3 regions of the Serratia sp. GW822-FHT06D09 genome follow, and region 1 is predicted to be linked to each of the others. Evidence: predicted binding sites of a transcription regulator. Region 1 holds the regulator's gene; each other region holds the start of a gene.

What was found. Region 1 encodes PhoB, which activates phosphate uptake and scavenging genes when phosphate is short. Its sites were predicted from a motif close to CTGTCATAAAACTGNCNNAT; they were not measured.
Region 2: the regulator PhoB is predicted to act here: its motif matches at 1,254-1,273, upstream of AC1RKG_RS05055 (heavy metal response regulator transcription factor).
Region 3: the regulator PhoB is predicted to act here: its motif matches at 1,088-1,107, upstream of phoA (alkaline phosphatase).

The regions. Positions count from the first base shown of each region.
Region 1 is NZ_JBXALO010000005.1:284,582-286,849, forward strand. It holds gene phoR (phosphate regulon sensor histidine kinase PhoR) at 1-1,122, opposite strand, end outside; gene phoB (phosphate response regulator transcription factor PhoB) at 1,147-1,836, opposite strand; gene sbcD (exonuclease subunit SbcD) at 2,061-2,268, shown strand, end outside.
Region 2 is NZ_JBXALO010000002.1:258,057-260,324, reverse strand. It holds gene AC1RKG_RS05060 (heavy metal sensor histidine kinase) at 1-521, opposite strand, end outside; gene AC1RKG_RS05055 (heavy metal response regulator transcription factor) at 518-1,189, opposite strand; gene AC1RKG_RS05050 (hypothetical protein) at 1,330-1,956, shown strand; gene AC1RKG_RS05045 (cytochrome b/b6 domain-containing protein) at 1,971-2,268, shown strand, end outside.
Region 3 is NZ_JBXALO010000002.1:294,032-296,299, reverse strand. It holds gene AC1RKG_RS05210 (ArsR/SmtB family transcription factor) at 1-268, shown strand, start outside; gene AC1RKG_RS05205 (glutathione S-transferase N-terminal domain-containing protein) at 332-1,039, shown strand; gene phoA (alkaline phosphatase) at 1,307-2,268, shown strand, end outside.

The DNA of each region.
Region 1 (2,268 bases):
GTAGAAGCGTTCGGTCAAACGGGGAATATGTTCGGCCGCGATGCCCGGCCCATTATCACTGACCTGAAACTGCGCGCCGTTTGGCGTCTGCTGCCAGCTGACCTCAATATTGGTGCCTTTCGGCGTATGATTGACGGCGTTATACACCAGATTCGACACCGCACTGCGAAGTTGGTCATCGTTACCGAACACTTTCAACTGCTCATTCACCCGGAAGGTGATCTCGTGGTTGCCGCCGCTCAGCGATTGCGCCTCACGTTGTAACACCCGCAACATCAGGGGGATATCAACCCGCTCGTTCATTTCAACGTTAGGCGCCGCCTCGATGCGCGACAGCGTCAGCAGTTGCTTGACCAGTCCGTCCATGCGGCGAGTCTGCTCCTGCATGGTGCCCAACGCCTTACCGCGCAGCGAACCATCCAGCTCTTCGTCGCTCATCATTTCCAGGTAACCCTGCAATACCGTCAGCGGCGTACGCAACTCGTGGCTGACGTTAGCGAAGAAGTTGCGCCGAGCCCCTTCCAGTTGACGCATCTGGGTCACATCGCGGGCTACCATCAATAATTGCCCTTCGGAGTAGGGCATCACACGAAACTCGACGTAATGCTCGTTATTCAGTTGCAGCGTCAAAGGGCGGGAGAACTCCTGCTGTTGCAGATAGTGACTGAACTCCGGATAACGCAACAGGTTGAGAATGTGCTGGCCATTGTCTTCCGGCCAGCGGAAACCCAGCAAATGCTGCGCCAGCCCGTTGCACCAAAAGATATTGCCTTCGACGGTAGTCATCACTACCGCATCGGGCAGCGATTCCGCTCCGCTACGGAAGCGTTTGATCAACAGCGCCAGCTCACGACGCCGACGACGGTTCCGTTGCTGCATCTGATACAAGCCGTAAAACAGCGGTTCCCAGCTCCAGCGGCCAGGCGGCGGCGTCATGCTGCGGTCAACCCACAGCCAGTGGGAAAGTTTGAGTTGATTGTAGAAATTCCATACCAACGCCGCCAGCACGGAGGCCAGCAGCAGCCAGGGCAGATAACCGAAAATCAGCCCCAACAGTAAGGCAGGCAGGCAGAAAAGGGCCAGCTCCAGGGCCAGCCTCTTCCAGGATAGACGTTCTAACACGGCATATTCTCCAGCGCGGCGCGATCAGTAGCGCGTTGAGAATCGGTAGCCGGTGCCCCGAACGGTTTGAACCATTTTGTCATGACCACTGGTCTCTAACGCCTTACGGAGCCGACGGATGTGCACGTCAACGGTGCGGTCTTCCACATAAACGTTAGTGCCCCAGACGTGATTAAGCAACTGCTCACGGCTATAAACGCGTTCAGGATGGGTCATAAAGAAGTGCAACAGCTTGAACTCGGTCGGCCCCATATCCAGCGCTTGTTCGTTAGCCATCACGCGGTGTGAGGAAGGGTCCAGGCTCAGCCCTTGCATTTCAATCACTTCTTCCACCGCCATCGGTGAAATACGGCGCATTACCGCCTTGATGCGCGCCACCAGTTCCTTCGGTGAGAAGGGTTTGGTGATGTAATCATCCGCCCCGACTTCCAGGCCGCGCACCCGGTCTTCTTCTTCACCGCGCGCGGTCAACATCATCACCGGAATATCGCGGGTTAGCGCTTCACGCTTCATATGTTTAATAAACTGAATGCCGGATCCCCCGGGTAACATCCAGTCGAGCAACACTAAATCAGGGAACGGCTCAGACAGGCGCGTCACGGCGCTGTCATAATCCTCAGCTTCCAACGGTTGGTAACCATTCTGTTCCAACACAAAGCACACCATCTCACGGATCGGCGCTTCGTCTTCCACCACCAGTATGCGTCTTGCCATCGTCAATCCTGCCAATGTGTTAGCGATCACAGTTGATTGCGGGCGCCATTATGCGTCAGTTTTGTGACACTTTTATGAAAAAAGCGGGCTGTTATAGGCAGTAAGCATAGCGATTATTTCCAACGTCAAAGAAAAATCATTCAGTTGTCATAATGATTGCGTCACGACAGCCGCCGCAACGCCCTTTATAATCACCGCCATTACCCTATCGCCCCGGGAGTGTCATGCGCCTGATCCACACCTCTGACTGGCATCTTGGCCAGTACTTTTTCACCAAAAGCCGCGCCGCCGAGCATCAGGCATTTCTGCGCTGGCTGATCGAACAGATCGAACAACACCAGGTGGATGCGCTGATCGTCGCCGGGGATCTGTTCGATACCGGCTCGCCGCCAAGCTACGCCCGCGAGCTGTATAACCGCTTCGTGGTGGAAC
Region 2 (2,268 bases), on a different contig from region 1:
CGCCAGAGATAACGCGCCAGCATCTTCTGCTCATTGACCATCACATGGGCAGCCGAAATTTGCAGCAGGTTACCGTCCTCCAGCCTGACCAGTGCCGATGCAGCACGCAATGGCACTCCTTGAGCGGTCATTCCGCCTTGAACCGCGCTCAAGCGCTGCGGCGTGCCGACCGGCGTCGGGATCACCGGTGGCAGGATCAACCTCGCCGGATTCACGTTGATTAACGGTTTTTTCCCCGGCTGCTGAAAAATCAGCACGTCCTGTTCGTTACCCAGCATATTTTCGAACAGGCCGGTATTCGCCGTCAGACGCTCCAACGGAAAACGCTGACTCAGCAAATTGCGGTAATACTCCACCCGGCCGGTAACCTGCAAATCGCTACGGGTAGTCATCTCCTGACGCATTGCACCGTACAGGTAGCCGCCCGCGCCGCTAACCACCAGAGCCGCCACCAGCGCAAACAACATGGCGCTGCGCAACGTCAGTGACAAGACGCGCCAACGCTGGATCACGGCCTTCATGAACGCGGTTCGCAAACGTAGCCGATACCACGCACGCTGTGGATCAGCTTGACCTCGAACGGCCGGTCAATCTTGGCACGCAGCCGCTTGATGGCGACATCCACCACGTTGGTATCGCTGTCAAAGTTCATGTCCCAAACCTGGGAGGCGATCATGGTGCGTGACAATACCTCCCCCTCACGTCGTACCAGAAGATGCAACAACATAAATTCTTTATTGGTCAGCGCGATCACCTGCTCCTGCCGCACCGCTTTACGGCGCAGCACGTCGAGCTGCAGGTCGGCTATTACATAGTGATCGGCTTCACGTACCGTGCCACGCCGCAGCAAAGTGCGCAGACGCAACACCAGTTCCGTAAAGGAGAAGGGCTTAATCAGGTAATCATCGGCACCCAGTTCGAGGCCATGAATGCGATCCTGCACCCCATCTCGCGCGGTCAGAAATAGAATGGGCACATCACTTTTCTTGCGCAGTACCTCGATAATCTGCCAGCCGTCCAGCCCCGGCAACATTACGTCCAGCACGATAGCGTCATAGCCGTGTTCCAGTGCCCGAAACAGGCCGTCGGTGCCGTTACGTGCCAAATCGACGCTGTACCCCGCCTCTCCCAGCCCCTTTTTCAGGTAATCACCCGTGCTGATGTCGTCTTCAACCACCAGTATTCGCATTATCGCCACCTCATGACTCTTGCGGAAATACTAGCAGTTCTGGCGGACATTCTTGATGACATTAATGTCATCAAACGGACATGGTGCTGTCCCCGGTGTTCAACCATGCTTAACCGGCAACCTAAACAAAGGAGAACTTTATGATTACCCGTCATCGTTTTGCCGGTTTACTGCTTTCCACTCTCATGCTGTGCAGCGGTGCGGCCGCCGCAGCGCAAACCCCAGGCAAGGTGATTGCCCCGCTGCGTGGCGTTATCGATCAGGTGAGCGACACCAGCCTGCAGGTCACCGATCGCAAAGGGGAAAAGGTCAGCGTCAAGCTCAATGACCAGACCCGAGTGCTGAGCGTGTCGAAGGGCACGCTGGATGATATCAAGCCGGACAGCTTTATCGGCACCGCTGCCGTACCGCAGCCGGACGGCTCTTTGAAAGCGTTGGAAGTGCACGTGTTCGCAGCCAGCCTGCGTGGCACCGGCGAAGGCCACTCGGCCTGGGAATCCGCCGACGGTAAGGTCGACACCATGACCAACGGCACCGTGGGCAAACTGGTGAAGTCCAACGGCCGCACCCTGACCGTGACCTACGGTAACCAGCAGAAAACCGTTAACGTGCCGGAAGATGTGCCGATCGTTACCCTGGATCCCGGTGACCGCAGCCTGTTGAAACCGGGCGCGCATATCGTGTTGTTCTCCGCCATGGACGATAAGGGCGAACGCGTTGCTACCCGCATTTCTGCCGGCAAAGACGGTACCGTTCCACCGATGTAATTCAGGAGTGCATGATGAAAAGCAACGCGCCGCGGCCGGTGCATCGCTGGCCGGTCCGCCTGACCCATTGGATTAACCTGTTCGCCATGGTCTGCATGTTCATGAGCGGCTGGGAAATCTATAACGCTTCGCCGCTGTTCGGCTTCCGCTTTCCGCCGCAAGTCACGCTCGGCGGCTGGCTGGGCGGCGCGATCGGCTGGCATCTGGCGGTGATGTGGCTGCTGGCCTGCAACGCGCTGTGTTATGTCTTGTGGAGCCTGTTCAGCGGCCACTTGCGGCGCGATCTGCTGCCGCTTGGCCTCGGCGCGCTGC
Region 3 (2,268 bases), on a different contig from region 1:
GGAAGACTATCGGTTAAGCGAGGCTGGCCACGCTGCACTCACTCGGTTGGGCGTCGACTGTTCCCCTGCGCCCTCACGAAGGCGCTTCGCCTGCGGCTGCCTGGACTGGAGCGAACGCAAGGCCCATCTGGGTGGTGCATTAGGTGCGGCGATGCTTACCGCATTTATCCGTCGTGGCTGGATAAAACGCCAGTTGGAGAGTCGTGAACTGCAGCTCACCGCCAGCGGAAAAAAAGCGCTTAAAGCACATTTTGACCTCACTGTTTAACCTCACAACAGGTTAGTTTTGGTGCAATACTCAATAAGCAAACCGTCAACCCGAGGACTCCCCATGCTCGATCAAACCCAATTCCCAATCACCAAACTGTGGCCGGCGCAGCATCCGGAGCGGCTGCAGCTCTATTCGCTGCCCACGCCGAACGGGGTAAAAGTTTCTATCATGCTGGAGGAGATCGGCCTGCCGTATGAAGCGCACCTGATCGACATCGGCAAAAACGAGACCTGGACGCCCGAGTTTTTGTCGCTGAACCCGAACGGCAAGATCCCGGCAATCATCGATCCCGATGGCCCTGGCGGCAGGCCATTACCCCTGTTCGAATCCGGCGCCATTCTGCTGTATCTGGCGGAAAAAAGTGGCAAGTTCCTGCCGCAGGATCCGGCTCTGCGTTATGAAACCATTCAGTGGGTATTTTTCCAAATGGCGGCCGTTGGCCCCATGTTCGGTCAGCTCGGCTTCTTCCACCGTTTCGCCGGTCGTGAATACGAAGATAAGCGCCCGCTTGAGCGTTATAAGAATGAGTCGAAACGCCTGCTGGGCGTACTGGAAAGCCGGCTTGAAGGCCGCGACTGGATCATGGGCCAGGATTACACCATTGCCGACATTTCACTGTTGGGCTGGGTGCGTAATCTGATCGGCTTCTACGAAGCCCGCGAGATAGTCGATTTCGACAGTTTCCCACGCGTAGGGCAATGGCTGGAGCGCGGTCTGGCACGACCGGCGGTGCAACGCGGCGTCAACATTCCCGCCCGCAGCGAATAATGGCCTGCCTGGGATAGCCGCCCGGCTATCCCTTTTGCGTCTTCTTTACCGTCATAAAAGTGTCACACCCCTGCATTACCCTCCCTGCCTAACAAGTTCGTGTTATACCCCTATGATTTTTAAGCCACAGTCAGGCATCCTGTTCGCTCATCCCCAGGCGCTTACTCCAGTAAGTAACCTGGGGTTAGCGAGTGCTGGTAACCACGCTGTAGCTTGAAAGGCGACCGGGTATTTATGTTTTTATATTACGACAAGGAGCTTTCCCCGATGTTGCAGCCTGTTTCCCTGATCGCCAGTGCCGTGTTATCCGCCTTATTATGCTCAAGCGCCTTCGCCGATGAGACGCAGGCCAACGCTGCCGGACTTTCCGAGCGTGCGGCTCGCGGCAATATCGTTGAACCCGGCGGAGCACGTCGCCTGAGTGGCGATCAAACCGCGGCATTGAAAGCTTCGTTGTCTGATAAAACGGTCAAGAATGTGATTTTGCTGATTGGCGACGGCATGGGCGATTCGGAAATCACTTCGGCACGCAACTATGCCGAAGGCGCAGGCGGCTATTTTAAAGGCATCGATGCCCTGCCGTTAACCGGCCAATACACCCATTATTCGCTGGACAAGAAAACCCACAAGCCGGATTACGTCACTGACTCCGCCGCCTCCGCGACTGCCTGGTCCAGCGGCGTCAAAACCTATAACGGCGCGCTGGGCGTTGACGTTAATGGCAAAGACCAACCGACCTTATTGGAAATTGCCAAAGCGGCGGGTAAAGCCACCGGCAACGTTTCCACCGCAGAGTTGCAAGACGCCACACCTGCGGCGCAGATTTCCCACGTCACCTCGCGTAAATGTTACGGCCCGGAAGAGACCAGTGAAAAATGCGCAACCAACGCGCTGGAAAATGGCGGCCGCGGTTCGATCAGTGAACAGTTACTCAAAGCCCGCGCCGACGTCACCTTAGGCGGCGGAGCAAAATCCTTTAATCAGTTAGCCAAAAGCGGCGAATGGCAGGGAAAATCACTGAAAGAGCAGGCAACTGCATTAGGTTATCAGTGGGTGGAAAACCTCGATGCCCTGAACGCCGTTAACGTCGCCAATCAGCAAAAGCCGCTGTTGGGGCTGTTTGCCGCCGGCAATATGCCGGTGCGCTGGCAGGGGCCGAAGGCCAGCTATCACGGTAATCTCGACCAACCGGCGGTGACCTGTCAGAACAACCCGGCACGTACGGCGGA